2 linked regions of the Reyranella humidisoli genome follow. The protein of the gene in region 1 interacts with the protein of each later gene in a pairwise test. Links are inferred from orthologs where the notes say so. Each region holds a gene or a part of one and is shown on either strand. Other genes may lie near its edges.

Region 1 (9,161 bases):
CCGCAACTGGCCGATCCTGGTCAACGAGAAGTGGCCCGCCATCATGCTGGGCCCGCTCGCCATCTCGCCCGAACTGCGCGGCCTGGGCTACGGCAAGGCGCTGATGTGGCATTCGATGGCGCAGTCGCGCATGCTGGGCCACAGCCGCATCATCCTGGTCGGGGATCCCGAGTACTACAACCAGTTCGGCTTTCGCCGCGATCTCGCACTGAACATCCAGCTCCCCGGTTGGGTCGAGGACCGCCGCTTCCTCGCGCTCGAACTGGTCGCCGGCTCGATGATCGGCGTCCACGGCATGATCGGCAAATGGCGCGTGGGCTGGCGGCCGAGCAGGCGCAAGACGAAAAAGTAAGCCCTTCCCCATTCAGATGCGGAAGTGCCCTCGTCTTACGAGGGCGATGGGGTCATGACCCCTCCGTCGCCTCAGCGGCTTGGTTACAAGCCGCGAGACGGCGCCACCTCCCCATGTGAATGGGGAGGCAATCTCGAGCTACTGCACCACGATGTTCGGGGCCTTGCGGGCGCCGCGCTGGTTGGCGGTCAGCTGCTTCCACATGCGGCCGGCGATGTTCTTGTAGGCCTGCGCGTGGGCGCTGTCGGGCTTCGACACGACGATGGGATGGCCGCTGTCGGACGTGGTGCGGATGTCGAGGTGCAGCGGGATCTCGCCGAGAAACGGAACGCCCAGCTTGTCGGCTTCCTCGCGGGCGCCGCCGTGGCCGAAGATCTCCGAGCGCTCGCCGCACTTGGGGCAGAGGAAGTAGCTCATGTTCTCGACGATGCCGAGCACCGGCACGGCGACCTTGCGGAACATGGCGAGGCCCTTGCGCGCGTCGACGAGGGCGATGTCCTGCGGCGTCGAGACGATGACGGCGCCGGCCAGCGCCACGCGCTGGGCGAGGGTGAGCTGGGCGTCGCCGGTGCCCGGCGGCATGTCGACGACCAGCACGTCGAGGTCACCCCAGGTCACGTCGCGCAGCATCTGCTCGAGCGCGCTCGACACCATGGGACCGCGCCAGATCATCGGCGTGTCCTCGTTCACGATGTAGCCGATCGACATGGTCTTGAGCCCGAAGCGCTCGATCGGCTTCAGCATCTTGCCATCGGCCGACTCCGGCTTCTCGGTCACGCCCAGCATGCGCGGCATCGACGGGCCGTAGATGTCGGCGTCGAGCAGGCCCGCCGAGAGGCCGTTGGCCGCGAGGCCGAGCGCCAGGTTGACAGCGGTCGTCGACTTGCCGACGCCGCCCTTGCCCGACGCCACGGCGATGATGTGTTTCACGCCCGGCACGTCGATGCGGCCACCGCCGCCCGTGGTCTTGCCCGCAGGCGCGCCATGGCTGTGCCCGTGCGCATGGCCGTGATTGCCCGGTGCGGGAGGCGGGGCGGGGCGGGGCGTCGCCGCGGCGCGCTCGGCGGTCATCACCGCGGTTGCGGAGAGAACCCCCGGCATGGCGCGGATCGCCTGCTCGCAGGCCTGGCGCAGCGGCTCGAGGGCCGTGCCGCGAGCGGGGTCGACTTCGAGCGTGACCGCGACATGACCAGAGCGCGTGGCGATGCCGCTCACCATGCCCAGCGCCTCGACGCTGCGGCCGGTCGCCGGATCGATGACGGTTTCGAGAACCTTCCGGATGGCCGATTCGCTTATTTCCGCCATGTTCTGCTTCTTCCGCCTCGGCGCATTTTCATGTCCGCCGCTTGATTGAAGGTGGGCCTGCCGTCACATATATGCAGCTCGTGTGGAAATCAAAAGCGACAACGCGCGAACGCGCGGCAAGCAGGGGCCCTGAGGTGAACGATGGCGTGGAATAACAACGGCGGCGGCCCCTGGGGCGGCGGCGGTGGAGGCGGCGGCTCTGGTGGCGGCGGCGGTCCCTGGGGTGGTGGCGGTGGCGGCGGCAACCGTGGCGGTGGAGGCGGCGGCGGTGGCGGCCCCTTCGGCTCGCGGCGTCCCCCCGACATGGAAGACGTCATCCGCAAGGGCCAAGAGCGGCTCAAGAACCTCATGCCCGGCGGTTTCGGCACCTACAAGGGCATTGCCCTCGTGGTGCTCGGCGCGCTGGTGATCTGGCTGGCGACCGGCTTCTTCCGCGTGCAGCCCAACCAGCAGGCGATCCAGCTCGTGTTCGGCAAGCCCTACGGCAAGCCCGTCGAGCCTGGCCTGCACTACAATCTGCCCGCACCGATCGGAAATGTCGTGGTCGTGAACGTGCAGGATCAGCGGCGCACCGTCCTCGGCTCCCGCGGCGCCCAGGCTTCAACTCCTTACACGCGCGGTCCGCGTCCGACTTCGACCGAAAACCTGATGCTGACTGGCGACGAGAACATCGTCGACATCGAGTTCGCCGTGCTCTGGCAGATCAAGGACGTCTTCAAGTACGCATTCGACGTGCGCAATCCTGAGGAGAACGTCCGCTCCGGCGCCGAAGCCGCAATGCGTGAGGTCATCGGCAAGTCGAACCTGCAATACGCCCAGACCGAGGGCCGCAGCCGCATCGAGCAGGACACCAAGGATCTGCTGCAGGGCATCCTCGACGAATACGGGCTGGGCGTCCGCATCTCGCAGATCCAGCTTCTGCGCGTCGACCCCCCGCAGGAGGTCATCGCGGCGTTCCGCGACGTCCAGGCGGCGCGTGCCGACAAGGAGAAACTGATCAACGAGGGCAATACCTACCGCAACCAGCAGCTTCCGCGGGCCAAGGGTGAAGCCGAGTCGATCGTCCAGCGCTCCGAGGCCTACAAGGCCGAGATCGTCGCCCGTGCAAGCGGCGATGCGCAGCGCTTCGACCAGGTCTACGAGCAGTGGGCCAAGGCCAAGGACATCACCACGGAGCGTCTGTATCTCGACACGATGGAAGAGGTGCTCCGCAACGTGAACAAGGTGCTGGTCGACAAGGGAACGACCAACAATGGGGGCGTGCTGCCCTACCTGCCGCTGCCCGAGCTGCGCTCGGGTCAGACGCCGGGAGTCGGCCCGCAACCACGACCGGCGCCGCAGCCTTTGCCGGGAGCCACGCGATGAGCAACCGTTCGATCATCGCGCTGATCGCGCTCGCGGTCCTGGGTTTCCTCGTGACCCAGACCTTCTACACGGTCGACCCGACCAAGCAGGTCCTGGTCCGGCAGTTCGGTGCCATCGTCGGCGAACCGAAGACGCAACCTGGCCTCTACGCCAAGATCCCGCTGATCCAGGACATCCAGCGGATCGACCGCCGGCTGCTCGACTACGAAGCCGAGGAGTTCGAGATCATCGCGGGCGACCAGAAGCGCCTCGTGGTCGATGCCTATGCCCGCTACAAGATCGTCGCGGCCAAACTTTATGCGCAGACCGTGCCGGGAGGCGAGACGACCCTGCGCGGCCTGCTCGACTCGCTGATCAACTCGGAAATCCGTGGCGTCCTGTCGTCGGTGCCGCTGCATGCGGTGCTGACCGACCAGCGCGCCAACCTGATGGACGAGATCACCAAGCGGGTGAACGGCAAGACCATGGAACTGGGTGTCCAGACGGTCGACGTGCGTATCAAGCGCGCCGATCTGCCCCAGGCCAACTCCCAGTCGGTCTACAACCGCATGAAGACCGACCGCGAGCGCGAGGCCGGCCAGCTCCGAGCCGAGGGCGACGAGGAGAACGCCCGCATCAAGGCGACGGCCGACCGCGAGGTTGCGGTCATCAAGGCCGACGCCGGGCTGAAGGGCCAGATACTGAAGGGCGAGGCGGATGCCGCCGCGACCGAGATCTACGCCAAGGCCTTCAGCAAGGATAAGGACTTCTACGGCTTCTACCGGCGCATGGAGGCCTACAAGCAGGCGTTCGGTTCGGGTGGCTCGACCATGCTGCTCAGCCCGGACAACGACTTCTTCCGCTACTTCAACGACCCGTCCGGAATACCGGCACTGAAGAAGTAGAACCCGGCAAGAACCGTACCGGACCGGCGGCTGTGGCACTCCTGCCACGCCGCCGGTTTCTTTTTGGAGACACGTGAAAAACGCAGCAAATACGGGCCTGATAACGGCCTCTTTATTTGCGCCACAATCGGGCCGCAGGTAGACAGGAACTCTAACGCGCGGCGCCGGCCGTACCGACCGTTTGGCCTTGAGCGCCGTTGGAGGTCGGTCGTGATTCTAGCTGATTTTCAAGGCTATTTCAGAGGAGCCGCTCTCGCGGCCATCGCGTCGCTTGGTCTTGTGGCGACGGAGCCGGCTTGGGCGCGCCAGCCGACGGAAAGCTTTTCCGAGCTGGTCGACAAATTGATGCCGACCGTCGTCAACATCACGACGACGCAGAACGTGCCCCAGCAGGGTCCGCGGCTGCGCGACATGCCGCAGCTTCCGCCGGGCTCGCCCTTCGAGGAGCTCTTCAAGGAGTTCTTCGACAAGAAGGGTGGCGAGGAGCAGCAGAAGCGTCGCGGTACCTCGCTGGGCTCCGGGTTCGTGATCGACGGCGAGGGCTACATCGTCACCAACAACCACGTCATCCAGGGCGCCGAGGACATCACGGTCATCTTCCGCGACGACACCCAGCTCAAGGCCAAGCTGATCGGCTCCGACAGCCGCATCGACCTGGCCCTGCTGAAGGTCGAGCCGCCGAACAAGAAGCCCCTGCCGGCGGTGAAGTGGGGCGATTCCGACAAGTCGCGGGTCGGCGACTGGGTGATCGCCATCGGCAATCCGTTCGGCATGGGCCATTCGGTGACGGCCGGCATCATTTCGGCGCGCGGCCGTTCGCTGAACGACTCACTCGACGACTACCTGCAGACCGACGCCGCCATCAACAAGGGCAACTCGGGCGGTCCGCTGTTCAACACCGACGGCGAGGTGATCGGCGTCAATACCGCGATCTACTCGCCCTCCGGCACCAATGCCGGCCTCGCCTTCTCCATCCCGTCGAATCTCGTGAAGCAGGTCGCCGACCAGCTGCGCGAGTTCGGCAAGGTCAAGCGCGGCTGGATCGGCGTCAGCTACCAGAGCGTCACCGACGATATCGCCGATTCCTTCGGCCTCGACCGTGCCCGCGGTGTGCTGGTGGCCAATGTCACGGCTGACGGCCCTGCCGCCAAGGCGGGCCTGAAGCGCAACGACATCATCATCTCGTTCGGCGGCCAGGATGTCCTCGACCTGCGCCGCTTCCCGAAGATCGTCGCCAATGCCCGGGTGGGCAACACCGTCGACGTCGTCGTCTGGCGCGGGGCCAAGGAAGTGCCGCTGAAGCTGCGCGTCGGTGAGCAGGAAGAGGCCGAGAAGCAGAACACGTCGGCGCAGGGAACGAAGAAGCCGGCCGAGCCCGACCAGCCGGTGACCTCGACCATCGAGCAGCTCGGCCTTTCCCTGCAGAAAGTCACCGACCAGCTGCGCGAGCGCTATGGTCTCTCCGACCAGGTGAAGGGCGTGATCATCACCAAGGTGGCGCCCAACAGCCCGGCCGCCGAGAAGCAGCTCCAGGCGGGCGACGTCATCCTCGAGGTCGACCAGAAGCCGGTCACGACGCCGCAGGAGGTCACCGAACTCGTGACCAAGCTGCAGCAGCAGAAGAAGCGCTCCGTGCTCCTGTTCGTCGAACGCCAGGGCGACCCCAGGTTCGCGGCGCTCCGTCTGCAGAAATAGGTTTCGCCTCCAGACAAACGAAAAGGCCGCGCACCGCGCGGCCTTTTTTGTTTCTCTGCCGTCTTGAGCAGAGCGAAAGACCTCGCCGAACGACCAGATTGCGTCCTGCGTTGTTGGCGGGAGGTCCTTCGCTGGCGCTCAGACGACAAACAGGTCAGCCGACCTTAACCACCAGTTTGCCGAAGTTCTCGCCCTTCAGCAGGCCCATGAAGGCTTCGGGTGCCTTGGCGAGCCCGTCGATCACCGTCTCGCGACTCTTGAGCTTGCCCGACGCCACCAGCCCGCCGACCTCGTTCACGAACTCGCCCATGAGGGCCACGTGGTCGGAGACGATGAAGCCCTGCAGGGTCAGGCGGCGCTGGACGATGGTGAACATCTTCTCGGGGCCTGCGATCGGCGTGGCGTCCTGGTATTCCGAGATGGCGCCGCAGAAGGCGACGCGGCCGAAATTGTTCAGGCGCGCGAAGACGGCGTGGAAGATCCTGCCGCCGACATTCTCGAAATCGGCATCGATACCCTGGGGGCAGAGCTTGTCGAGCACCGCGCCCACGTCGCGCTCGGTCTTGTGGTTGAAGCAGGCGTCGTAGCCCGCCTCGCGCACCGCCCACTGGCACTTCTGCTCGTCGCCGGCGCAGCCCACGACATGCGCGCCCGCCAGCTTGGCGAGTTGGCCCGCCACCTGGCCGACCGCGCCGGTCGCGGCGGAGACGAACACCGTCTCGCCGGCCTTGGGCTTGCAGATGTGCTTGATGCCGTACCAGGCGGTGAAGCTCGGCATGCCCAGCACGCCGAGATAGGCCGAGAGCGGGATGCCGGCCGCATCGATCTTGCGCAGGCCCTTGCCGTCATGGACCGTGTGGGTGGCCCAGTTCAGCATGCCCATCACGATGTCGCCCTTGGCGTAGCGCGGGTTCTTCGACTCGACGACCTCGCCGACCGAGCCGCCGGTCAGCGGCTTGTCGAGTTCGAAGGGCGGCGTGTAGGAGCGCAGTTCGGTCATGCGCGGCCGCATGTAGGGATCGAGCGACAGGAAGCGTTGCGCCACCAGGATCTGGCCGTCGGCCAGGGCGGGGAGCGCAACCGTTTCGGCGCGGAAGCAATCGGCAGTGACGTCGCCCTCGGGGCGCTTGGCGAGGACGATCTGCTGGATGTCTGTCATGGGTCTTTCCTCTCTTCGAAGTCGCTCAGGCGATAGCCCTGCAGGTAGAGCAGCGCGCTCAGGTCGCCGTGGTTGATGCCGGCCGGCACTTCGGCCGCCACGGCAGGTTTGGCATGGAAGGCGACGCCGAGGCCGGCGGCCTTCAGCATCGGCAGGTCATTGGCGCCGTCGCCGACGGTCACGGCATCGGCGATGGTGATGTCGTGTTCGCCGGCCAGCCGCTGCAGGGTCGTGAACTTGGCTTCCTTGCCGAGGATCGGGCGGCCGACCGTACCGGCCAGTGAGGTGCCGTCATGTTCCAGCACGTTGGCGGCATCGAAGTCGAAGCCCAGCTTCTTGCGTACCATCGACGTAAAATAGGTGAAGCCGCCCGAGACCAGCGCGCAATAGGCGCCGTGCTTCTTCATGGTTGCGACCAGGGTGGCGCCGCCCGGCATGTAGCGGATGCGCGTTGCGGCCTCGTCCAGCTTGCCGACCGGCAGTCCCTTCAGCAGCCCGACCCGCTCCTCGAGCGCTCCGGCGAAATCGATCTCGCCGTTCATGGCGCGGGCGGTGATGCCGGCGATTTTCTCGCGCAGGCCGAGAAAGTCGGCCAGTTCGTCGAGCATCTCGTTGTGGATCATGGTCGATTCCATGTCCGCGACGAGCAGCTTCTTGCGCCGGCCCTGCGAGGCGAGGACGATCGCATCGACATCAGGAAGGGCGGGCGGCGCGGCCGCGCCGTCGAACGGCAGATCGCAGGCGATGCCGGGGGCCAGCCAGTCGGGTTGGCCGACGGTGGCGCCGGCACGCTTCAGCGCTTCGGCGGCGGCCGCCACGACCGCCTCGGTGAGGGCGGGACGGGCGGGATTGGAGATGAGGACCAGTACGTTTTTCACGCCCCGGCTCTAGCGTCGGGGTCGCGGATTTGCAAACAGTGCGCCGGCTCATGGTTTCGCAGGCAAAAGCTCCTGTCATCGTCGTCACCGGACCGACCGCCAGCGGCAAGTCGGCGCTGGCGCTCGCGCTGGCCGAGCGTCGCGGCGGCACGGTGATCAACGCCGACGCGATGCAGACCTACGACGCCTTCCCGATCCTGACGGCGCAGCCGGCGCCCGAGGAGCAGGCGCGGGCGCCGCACGCGCTCTATGGCGTGGTACCCCTCGGCGAGACCGTGTCGGCGGCAAGTTGGCGCACGCTGGCCAGCGGGGAGATCGAGCGGGCGCGGGCCGCCGGCCGCGTGCCCATCCTGTGCGGCGGCTCGGGCCTCTACCTGCGCACCCTGATGAAGGGCATCGCACCGATACCCGACGCGCCGCCCGAGCTTCGGGAGCAGGCCAATGCCGACTGGGCCGCGCTGGGTCCGGCAGCCTTCCGGGCCCGGCTGGCCGAGCACGATCCCGTCCTCGTCGGCCGGCTGAAGCCGGGTGACCGCCAGCGCCATGTCCGCGCCTGGGAAGTCTGGCAGGCCACGGGCCGCCCCTTGAGTGCCTGGCAGGAGGGCGAGGCCTCGACCGCGCCCTGGCGGTTCGTGACGGTGCTGCTGTCCCCTGACCGGACCTGGCTGCGCGAACGCATCGAGCGACGCTTCGACGTCATGCTGGCGGGCGGTATCGAGGCCGAGGCGCGGGCGGTCTTCGACCGCCAGCCCGATCCGGCCTGGCCCGGTCTCAAGGCTCATGGCGCACCCGAACTGTTCCGCCATTTCCGGGGAGAGATGTCGCGGGAGGACGTCCGGCGGGTCGCCATCGATCACACGCGGCAGTATGCCAAGCGCCAGATGACGTGGTTTCGGCACCAGATGGCACCAGATCTGGTATTCGACCCAAGGGCTGATCAAGCTCTGGTCGCGATTGAGAAATATTTGGACAATCCAGACACCTGAAACTTTGCGTTTCGATCTTTTTGGATTGACCGGTTCCGACCCTGCCACTATGTTCCGCCGCGCCGCAAAACCCCCGTTTTGCGGCACATTTGTCAGAAGGAGAGCACTGTGACGAAGCCCGAGGAGTCCGCCACGACCGGCGCCGATCTGTTGGTGAAAGCCCTGATCGACGAGGAAGTCGAGGTCGTCTTCGGCTATCCCGGCGGTGCGGTCCTTCCGATCTACGATTCGCTGTTCAAGCAGAACCGGCTGCGCCACATCCTGGTGCGCCACGAGCAGGCGGCCGTGCACGCCGCCGAGGGCTATGCCCGCTCGACCGGCAAGGTCGGCGTGGTGCTGGTGACCTCCGGTCCCGGCGCGACCAATGCCGTGACCGGCCTCACCGATGCGCTGATGGATTCGATCCCGCTCGTCTGCCTGACCGGCCAGGTGCCGACTCACCTGATCGGCAACGACGCCTTCCAGGAAGCCGACACGACCGGCATCACGCGTCCCTGCACCAAGCACAATTACCTGGTGAAGTCGGTGGGCGATCTC
Region 2 (9,136 bases), on another replicon or contig:
GATCGGCCCCAGGAGAAAGACATCGACGCCCACCGACAGGAAGCCGGCCGTCAGCGCCTGCTCCAGCATGTAGCCCGACAGGCGCGTATCCTTGCCGATGACGGCGCGATTGCGATGGGCGCCGCGGCGGAACACCTGTCCCGCGGCCATGCCGATGCGCATCGCCATCTCGGCGGTCATCGGAGAGGTATTGGCGCGGCCGCGAACGCCGTCCGTGCCGAAAAGTGAACGAACCATGACGGCGGTTCTACCGCATCGCCTCGAAGACGGCGAGCGCCTGCCGGGTGGCCGGGACATTGTGGACGCGCACGATGGAGGCTCCGTGCCGCACCGCCTCCACGGCCAGAAAAGCCGAGGCCGGATCGCGATCCGCTGCCCTCTCGACGCCCGTGAGGCGGCCGATGAAGCTCTTGCGCGAGGCGCCGATCAACACCGGATAGCCTGCGTCCGCCAGCCGCCGCGCGCCCGCAATCAAGGCCAGCTCCTCCTCGACCTTCTTGCCGAAGCCGAGACCAGGATCGAGGGCGATGCTCCGGCGCTCGGCGCCGGCCACCACGCAGGCCGCGGCGCGATCGAGCAGGAAACGCCGGACGTCCTCTACCACATCGTCATAGGCCGGACCGGCATAGCGCTCCTCCGGCTTGCCCCGCCGATGCATCAGGACGACCGCCGCCTGCGTGCGTACGATCAGAGGCAGCATCGCCTCATCATCCCTCAGTGCCGAAACGTCGTTGACGATCCGCGCTCCGGCGGCGAGCCCCGCCTCAGCAACGGACGCGCGTCGTGTATCGAGCGAAACGACGGCCCCTTGTCGGGCAAGTCCCTCCACGACCGGCAGGATGCGGCGGCGCTCCTCATCGGGAGACACGGAAGCCGATCCTGGCCTCGTCGATTCACCACCGACGTCCAGGATATCGGCGCCTTCCGAGACGAAACGCAGGCCATCGTCGATGGCCCGCGCCGGGTCGAAGCGTTCCCCGCCGTCGGAGAAGGAGTCGGGCGTCACGTTCACGATCGCCATCACGAGAGGGCGATCGAGGGCGAGGCCCGCGAAGCGTCGCGTCAAACGCCCGGCTGAGGCTCAGGGTTGGCGCCCGGCGCCGGGCCGGTGCTGGTCGGAACCGAGGCACGGCGGCGGCGATCGGAGGTGCCGGCGCCGCCGGTATCGTCGCGCACGACCTTCTCGCCGCGCAGAACAGTACCGATCTCGTCGTTGCTCAACGTCTCGTACTCGAGCAGCGCCCTCGAGATCGTGTGCAGGTCTTCGAGGCGCTCGGTGAGGATCGTGCGGGCACGGCCCTCGGCCTCCTCGATCAGGCGGCGAACCTCCTGGTCGATGAGCTGCGCGGTCGCCTCGGAGACGTTCTGCGTCTGCGTGACGGCGTGCCCCAGGAACACTTCCTGCTCGTTCGCCTGATAGCGGACGCGACCGAGCTTCTCGGACATGCCATAGGCGGTGATCATGCCGCGCGCAGTCTGCGTCGCAACCTGGATGTCGCTGGCGGCGCCCGTCGTCACGTTCTCCGGACCGAACACCAGTTCCTCGGCGAGGCGGCCGCCGAACATGATGGCGAGGCGCGACTCGAGATACTGCTTGGTGTGGCTGAGATGATCGCGCTCGGGCAGCTGCATGGTGACGCCCAGCGCGCGGCCGCGCGGGATGATCGTCACCTTGTGCAGCGGATCGCTTTTCGGCACGTGCATGGCAACCAGCGCATGACCTGCCTCGTGGTAGGCCGTGAGCGTCTTTTCCTCGTCGGTCATCGCCATCGAGCGGCGCTCGGTGCCCATCAGCACCTTGTCCTTCGCGTACTCGAAGTCGCCCATGGTGACGAGACGCTTGCCCACGCGTGCAGCGCGCAGGGCGGCTTCGTTCACGAGGTTGGCCAGATCGGCGCCGGAGAAGCCCGGCGTGCCACGGGCCAGGACGCGAGGATCGACGTCCGGTGCCAGCGGCACCTTGCGCATATGGACCTTCAGGATCTTCTCGCGGCCGCCGACATCGGGGTTCGGCACCATGACCTGGCGGTCGAAGCGGCCCGGACGCAGCAGCGCGGGATCGAGCACGTCGGGACGGTTGGTGGCGGCGATGAGGATGACGCCCTCGTTCGCCTCGAAGCCGTCCATCTCGACCAGCAGCTGATTCAGCGTCTGTTCACGCTCGTCGTTGCCGCCGCCGAGGCCCGCACCGCGATGACGGCCGACCGCGTCGATTTCGTCGATGAACACGATGCAGGGCGCGTTCTTCTTGGCCTGCTCGAACATGTCGCGCACGCGGCTCGCGCCGACGCCCACGAACATTTCGACGAAGTCGGAGCCGGAGATCGTGAAGAAGGGCACGTTGGCCTCGCCCGCGATGGCGCGCGCGAGCAGCGTCTTACCGGTACCCGGAGGACCGACCAGCAAGCAGCCCTTGGGAATCTTGCCGCCCAGGCGCTGGAACTTCTGCGGGTCCTTGAGGAAGTCGACGATCTCCTCGAGTTCGCCCTTGGCCTCGTCGATGCCAGCGACATCGTCGAAGGTCACGCGACCATGCTTCTCGGTGAGCAGGCGCGCCTTGGACTTGCCGAAGCCCATCGCACGGCCGGTGCCGCTCTGCATCTGGCGGAGGAAGAATATGTAGACACCGACCAGCACGAGGACCGGCAGCCAGCTCACGAAGATGCTGCCGAGATTGACGCCCTCTTCCGCTGGACCGGCATCGACGCGGTCGACGTTCTTGATGAGCATCGGCATCAACTGGTCGTCGGGCGGGGTGCTCGGCGCGTAGGTCGAGAACTTCTGCACGCCGTTGCGCGGCTCGCGGAACGTGCCGTTGATCGTATTGCCCTGGATGCGGACGTCCTGGACCTGCCGCTGTTCAACCGCCCGGACGAATTCGGAATAGGAGATGGTGTTTCCGGGAGAACGGGTCGCTCCGCCCTGGAACACGCTGTAGAGCAGCGCTAGCAGGAGAACGATGACGATCCACAGGGCAGCGTTACGATTGAACGGGTTCACTTAGGGCTTCCGTTGGCTAGAGCTACGTTCAAAGATGGGTTGCGGCCGCCGGGTCGCAAGCGAAAAATGCAGCCGGAATCAAAGGCTGTCTGTCTTTCCTGCCACTTTCGGGGCGGACAATCCACACAAGCCGCCGCGAGCCGACAGCCTGACGCAGGAGGAATTGGCACCCCGACAGGGTGAAATCGCTTTCCCGCCCCGATTTCCCGCGTTCGAGCGGCCCCGACAACCGGGCCAGCGCGCGGTCCAGTCGTTCCCGCCGCGGCTGATGGCGACGGCCGCCGATCGCCTGCACGACACGGCTCATCAGCCGGCCGCGAAGGTCCAGGGGCAGGCTTTGCAACATTTCAGGATCGAGGGCGACACCCCCCTCCTCGCCGACCTCGAGAAGCATCACACCAGCCTCCGCCGCCGCGCGTTCATGACCGATGCGCACAAGGTCTGCATCGGACCGGCTGGCATGGCTCACACCGGCAAGGCGCAGCCGCGCCCGCTCGAAGCGCGGATCGACGTTTGACGGGTCGTCGATCCAGGGAACACCGCGGACCTCAAGCGTCGCCGTGAGAGCCGTACGCCGAACCGCCAGCAGGGGCCGCAGCATTCGAACCTCCGGCCACTCGACCAGTGCCGCCATGCCGGCAAGCCCGTCCGGGCCGCTCGACCGGGCGGCGCGCATGGCGATCGTTTCGTCCTGGTCATCGGCGTGATGGGCCACCAGCAGGTGAAGGATTCCGCGCTCCCGGCAGGCCTGCCGCAACAGGCGATAACGGGCGTCGCGGGCAGCTTCCTGCAGGCCCGTCTGCGGCTTGTCGCCCGTCCAGCGCAGCACGGCGCTTTCAATGCCCACCCCCTCGAGCAGGCGGGACGTCGCCAAGGCTTCGTTTAAAGATTCCCGCCTCAGCCCATGGTCCACGATCAGGGCGATGGCGCGCCCCTCCCGGGCGACGGCCCACTCGCTCGCCAGCAGGGCCAGGCACAGCGAATCGCGGCCACCGGAAACGGCCACCGCAAGGTCGGGATGTCTCTCGAAGGGCGCGAAGGGCGCCATCAGACGTTCGAAGGCCGCTCCGCCCAGAGCGGACGGGATGGCGGCGATGCTCACCCGCAGCTGTTCTTCTGCCGCTCCTGGTCGATGCGGCGCTTCTGAAGGTCCGTGGCGCGCGGATAGTCCTGGTTGAAGCGGGCAAAGATGGCGCAGGCGTCGGACTTGCGGCCGAGGTTGGACATCGTGATCCCCAGCTTCAGGAGGTTGTCCGGTCCCTTCGGGCTCGTCTTGTAGACCTTGTAGCCTTCGGCGAATGCCGTCAGCGCATTGTTGTAGTCGCGCCGGGCGTAATAGGTCTCACCCAGCCAGTATTGCGCGTTGCCCGCGAGCTTGTTCTGCGGATTGCGCTGCACGAAGGTCTTGAAGCCGCGTTCGGCGGCGGCGTAGTCGCCCTCCTGCAGTTTCTTGAAGGCCTCGTCGTAAAGCTGATCGCCGGCCGCGGCACCGCCCGGCGCTGCGCCCGGCGTCGGCGCGGGCCCCGAGGGGGTCGCGGGTGCCGCCGCCAGACCGCCCGGACGCGGTGCCGCGCCGCCCGGCTTGCCGCCACCGCCCTTCTCGAGCTGGTCGATTCGGTACTCGTAGTCGGCCTGCATCTTCTCCATCTGCTGCATCAGCGTCGCGTTGCGATGCTGGAGCTGCTCGATCTGACCGGTCATCATCGTCAGCGTCTGCTGAAGCTGATTGAGGCGGTCCTCGATGTAGACGCTGTCGCCACCGCGCTGTGCCGCTGCGGCGGTCGGCAGGGCGAAAACGACGAGAAGAGCGAACCAGGGCGAAAAGATCTTCATGGCAGGCGCTTTGTTCACATCAAACGCGGCCATTTTCAGGCATGCCCGCCCCGCCTCCAAACGAAAACGCCGGTCGCGTGGCGACCGGCGTCTCCTCAATCGCCTCGCTACGAGGCTGAACTACTCCAGCGCAGTGATGGCGCGGCGGTTGCGCGCCCAGGCGGCTTCGTCGGAGCCGACCGGATCGGGACGTTCCTTGCCATAGCTGACGGTCTTGAGGCGCGACGCGGGGATGCCCTGCGCGATCAGGTACTGGCGCGCGGCATTGGCGCGGCGCTCACCGAGCGCCAGGTTGTACTCGCGCGTACCGCGCTCGTCGCAGTGGCCTTCGATGGTGATCTGATAGTTGCCGTACTTCTTCAGCCACTCGGCCTGACGATTCAGCGTCTGGCGGCCGTCTTCGCGAACCGTCGAGGAGTCGGTGTCGAAGAAGACGCGATCGCCGACATTCTGCCGGAAGTCGCCCACCGAGCCGGGCGTCACGGACGTGCTGGCGGCGGAGGCGGTCTGGGTGTCGTTGTTGCTGCAGGCTGCGATGAGGAACATCGCTGCGAGGGCCGACAAGGCCTTGATCATGCTCATCTTTCGATCCACTCCCTGACAGAATCGACCCGGGCGCGGGCTACGCACGGGTCGACAGAAAAGATCATATATTTCGCTACTGCGGAATCAAGGGTGACCACGCCGGGTCCGATGCGTCGGTCGGCGTCGGCACCTGCCGCTCGAAGCGGCCGGTGATATCGACCTGGTGCAGCGTCGCGGAGCCCGCGCGGCCCCCCGAGCTGGGCTGCTGGCGGAAGAACATCAGCACGCGTCCGTTGGGCGCCCAGGTCGGGCCTTCCACGAGGAAGCCGTTGGCCAGCATGCGTTCGCCGCTGCCGTCCGCCCGCATCACGCCGATGCCGAAGCTGCCGGCCGAGATCTTGGTGAAGGCGATGAAGTCGCCACGCGGCGACCAGACCGGCGTGGCGTAGCGGCCTTCGCCGAAGCTGATGCGCCGCTCGCCACCGCCGCCTGCGCTCATGACGTAGAGCTGCTGGGTGCCGCCGCGATCGGAGTTGAACACGATCTGCGCGCCATCGGCCGAGAAGCAGGGCGAGGTGTCGATGGCCGGCGAGTTGGTCAGGCGGCGGAGCTGCCGGCCGCGCACGTCCATCTCGTAGATGTTGGTACGGCCGTTCTCCGCGATGCTCATGACGACCTTGCTGCCGTCGGGGGAGAAGCGCGGCGCGAAGCTCATGCCCGGGAAATTGCCGAGCAGTTCGCGGCGGCCGCTGTCGACGTTCTGTAGATAGACGCGCGGCGGGCCGTTGTTTTCGCCGTACGCCATGTAGACCAGTTCCTGAAGCGTCGGCGAGAAGCGCGGCGTCAGGGCAAGGGTCTTGCCGTCGGTGATGTAGCGATTGTTGGCGCCATCCTGGTCCATGATGGCGATGCGCTTGACCCGGGCATTGGCCGGACCGGTCTCGGAGACATAGGCGACGCGGGTGTCGAAGTAGCCCTCCTCGCCCGTCACGCGCTTGTAGATCGCATCGGAGATGATGTGCGCGAGGCGCCGCCAGTTGTTGGGCTGGCTGGTGAAGGAAAGGCCGGTGGCCTGCTGGCTTGTCACGACGTCCCAGAGCCGGAAGTCGACCTTGATGTTGCCGCCGACCGACGTGACCTGGCCGACGACAAGGCCGGCCGCCCCGACACTGCGCCAGTCCTGGAAACGCGGCGGCGAGGTCGCGTCGACATCCTTCTGGATGTAGGAGCCCGAGGGGATGACGCGAAACAGTCCGCAGTTCTGCAGGTTGTTGCGAATGACACCCGCCATCTGTGCACCCACCGCGTCGCCCTTGAAGTCGACGATGGCGATCGGCACCGGCTCGAAGCTCGGCCGTGTCATATCGATGGTGAGCTGTGCGCGAGCGGTGCTCGCAGCGCCAATCGCGGCAAGCGCCACGCCGCCCAGCAGGGTCGTCCGTCGGTGAAGCATCATGTCGGACCTCTTCATCTCAAGGTTTCTATAGGGTGGAGGGGTCTAGTAGTCGCGTGGATCGAAATTGAATGTGATGGATTTCCAGCTCGTGAACTTTTCTGGCGAAAGCGGCCAGGGCTGGCAACGCGGATTCATGATGGCGCGATGGGCGGCGTCGGCGGCGGCACGATAGACCGGGTCGCTATTGTAGCGCCCGGGATCGCGCAGTTCAGCTTTCACCGGCGTGCCGTTCTGGTTCATTTCAACGACGAACGAAATGATCATCGCTTGGTCACGGGAGCCGCCCTGCGTGTTCCAGCACGGCCGGATCCTCTGGCGCACGCCCTCGATCTCGCTGGCCGTGACGACGGCGGCGAGATTGGGAGCCGCCGGCGCCTGCCGCGTGACCTGCTGCACCGGCTTGGGCTGCTGCTCGGGCGTCTGCACCTTCGACGGCGACTGCTTGTTCTTCAGGATGTCGTCGATCATCGAATCGACGCTCTGCTTCGGTGGTGTCGGCTTCGGCGGCGGCGGTTTGGGCGGCTCGGGCTTCTTCACCTCGGGCGCGGGCTTGGGCGGCTCCGGCGGCTTCTCCACCTTCGGCGGCTCTGGCTCCTTGGGCTTCATCGCCACGAGATCCTCGACCGGCTTCGCGGCCTCCGTCTTCGGCTTCTCCTCCGGCTTCGGGGGGGCCGGCGGCTTGGGCGGCTCGACCACTTCCGGTGGCTTGGGAGTCGGCGGCGACGGCGGCGGTTCGGCCGACTTGGGCGGCGGCGCCTTTGTCGTCTCCTGGGCGATCGGCACGTCCTTGGGCTGCGGCGGCGGATTGCCCACCGTCGGCGCAGCGGCCTTTGCGGCGATGGCCTCGAACTCGACCATCACGGGCTCGGGTTCCAACGGCGGCGGCTTGCCGAAGAAGTCGAGGTTCAGCACCGCCGCCCCCAGCACGAAGACGTGCACCATCGACGACACGATCGCCGGTGTGCGCATTTCGATACTGGAAGGGTGACGCCGAGCCATCGCCTGTCTGGATCCGTCTCTCTTAACGCCGCTGGGCCGGCGCCTGGGGTTGCGGCGTAGGCGCCCGCGGCGCGGGCTGGGCCGGCGTGGCCGGGCTCACCGTGCCGCCGCCTCGTCCGAGCGCCTGCGCCTGCTCGCCGAGCAGGCCGAGCTGGCGGAAACCGCTGTCGATCACCACACCCATGACCTCCATCATCTTCCCGTAGTCGACACTCTTGTCGCCACGCATGAAGACGCGCTGGTCGGGCTTCTCCTCATGGATCGCCTTCAGCTTGGCGCCGAGCTCGGCCACGTCGTACTTGGTCTCGCCGAGGAAAACCTCGCCCTGGGAATTGACCGAGACGACCATCGGCTCGTCCTTGCCGCCGACTTGGCTGGCGCTGGTCTTCGGCAGGTCGACCGGCACGCCGACCTGCAGGAGCGGCGCCGTCACCATGAAGATGATCAGCAACACCAGCATGACGTCGACGAGCGGCGTCACGTTGATGTCGGCGATGGGCGTATAGCTTCGCCGCTTGAACTTGCTGCCCGACGAGTTGGCGCCGGGTGCCGGAATGACGCCGGACATCAGACCTGTTCCTCGAGCTGCCGCGACAGGATGGTGATGAACTCACCGGCGAAGGCCTCGAGCTGCTGGGCGTAGCGCGAGACCTGGCCTGACAGGATGTTGTAGGCGGCGGCTGCGGGAATGGCGGCCACCAGGCCGATGGCGGTCGCGAACAGCGCCTCCGAGATGCCGGGCGCCACCACCGCAAGCGAGGTGTTCTTGGACTGCGCGATGTGGCTGAAGCTGTTCATGATGCCCCACACCGTGCCGAACAGGCCGACGAAGGTGGCGTTGGCGCCGACGGTGGCGAGGAAACCCAGGCGCTTTTCGATCGCCTCCATCTCGCGCTGGATGGTGACGCCCATCACCTGCTCGATACGCTGGCGCAATGCCGCGCGCGCCGTAGCGCTCGACGCCAGGCCCTTGGAGACCGAGCGGCGCCATTCGCGCATGGCGGCGGAGAAGATACTCGACATGGGATCGTCCGGCTTGGCGCCGACGCGGTCGTAGAGGTCCTCGAGCGAAACGCCCGACCAGAACGTGTCTTCGAAGGTCTGGGCGCTGCGCTTCAGCGAGCGCAGGCGGAGAACCTTCTCGAAGATGATCGCCCATGACCAGAACGAGGCCAGAAGCAGCAGGATCATGATGGCTTTCACGACCCAGTCGGCCTGCATGAACAGGCCGTAGACGGACATGTCGATTGTCCCCGTGCCGCCGCCGAGGGGGGCTCCGGCGACCTGCGCAAACGCGTCCATTTATGTTCTCCGTTGGTTCAA

Evidence for each region.
Region 2: the proteins of hflC (region 1) and ftsH interact in binary tests that used the Escherichia coli proteins (3 or more experiments, as listed by UniProt). The link is inferred for Reyranella humidisoli from one-to-one orthologs.

The regions. Positions count from the first base shown.
Region 1 is NZ_JAHOPB010000001.1:2,121,216-2,130,376, forward strand. What follows is about bases 1,963-4,962. They hold hflC (protease modulator HflC), read left to right. Parts: upstream 1,963-3,018; coding sequence 3,019-3,906; downstream 3,907-4,962. Other genes in these bases: hflK (FtsH protease activity modulator HflK), read left to right, coding at 1,963-3,022; KQ910_RS10355 (DegQ family serine endoprotease), read left to right, coding at 4,117-4,962. Outside these bases: KQ910_RS10335 (GNAT family N-acetyltransferase), read left to right, coding at 1-352; iron-sulfur cluster carrier protein ApbC, read right to left, coding at 491-1,657; more of hflK, read left to right, coding at 1,799-1,962; more of KQ910_RS10355, read left to right, coding at 4,963-5,601; KQ910_RS10360 (NADP-dependent oxidoreductase), read right to left, coding at 5,756-6,760; tRNA (adenosine(37)-N6)-dimethylallyltransferase MiaA, read left to right, coding at 7,689-8,624; KQ910_RS10375 (acetolactate synthase 3 large subunit), read left to right, coding at 8,733-9,161.
Region 2 is NZ_JAHOPB010000002.1:765,602-774,737, reverse strand. The notes cover bases 532-3,506. They hold ftsH (ATP-dependent zinc metalloprotease FtsH), read right to left. Parts: upstream 3,001-3,506; coding sequence 1,063-3,000; downstream 532-1,062. Other genes in these bases: tilS (tRNA lysidine(34) synthetase TilS), read right to left, coding at 3,029-3,506; folP (dihydropteroate synthase), read right to left, coding at 532-1,021. Also shown: glmM (phosphoglucosamine mutase), read right to left, coding at 1-237; more of folP, read right to left, coding at 248-531; more of tilS, read right to left, coding at 3,507-4,102; tol-pal system protein YbgF, read right to left, coding at 4,099-4,833; peptidoglycan-associated lipoprotein Pal, read right to left, coding at 4,954-5,415; Tol-Pal system beta propeller repeat protein TolB, read right to left, coding at 5,492-6,814; cell envelope integrity protein TolA, read right to left, coding at 6,857-7,783; protein TolR, read right to left, coding at 7,836-8,381; protein TolQ, read right to left, coding at 8,381-9,115; ybgC (tol-pal system-associated acyl-CoA thioesterase), read right to left, coding at 9,133-9,136. UniProt on the Escherichia coli protein: Acts as a processive, ATP-dependent zinc metallopeptidase for both cytoplasmic and membrane proteins. Plays a role in the quality control of integral membrane proteins.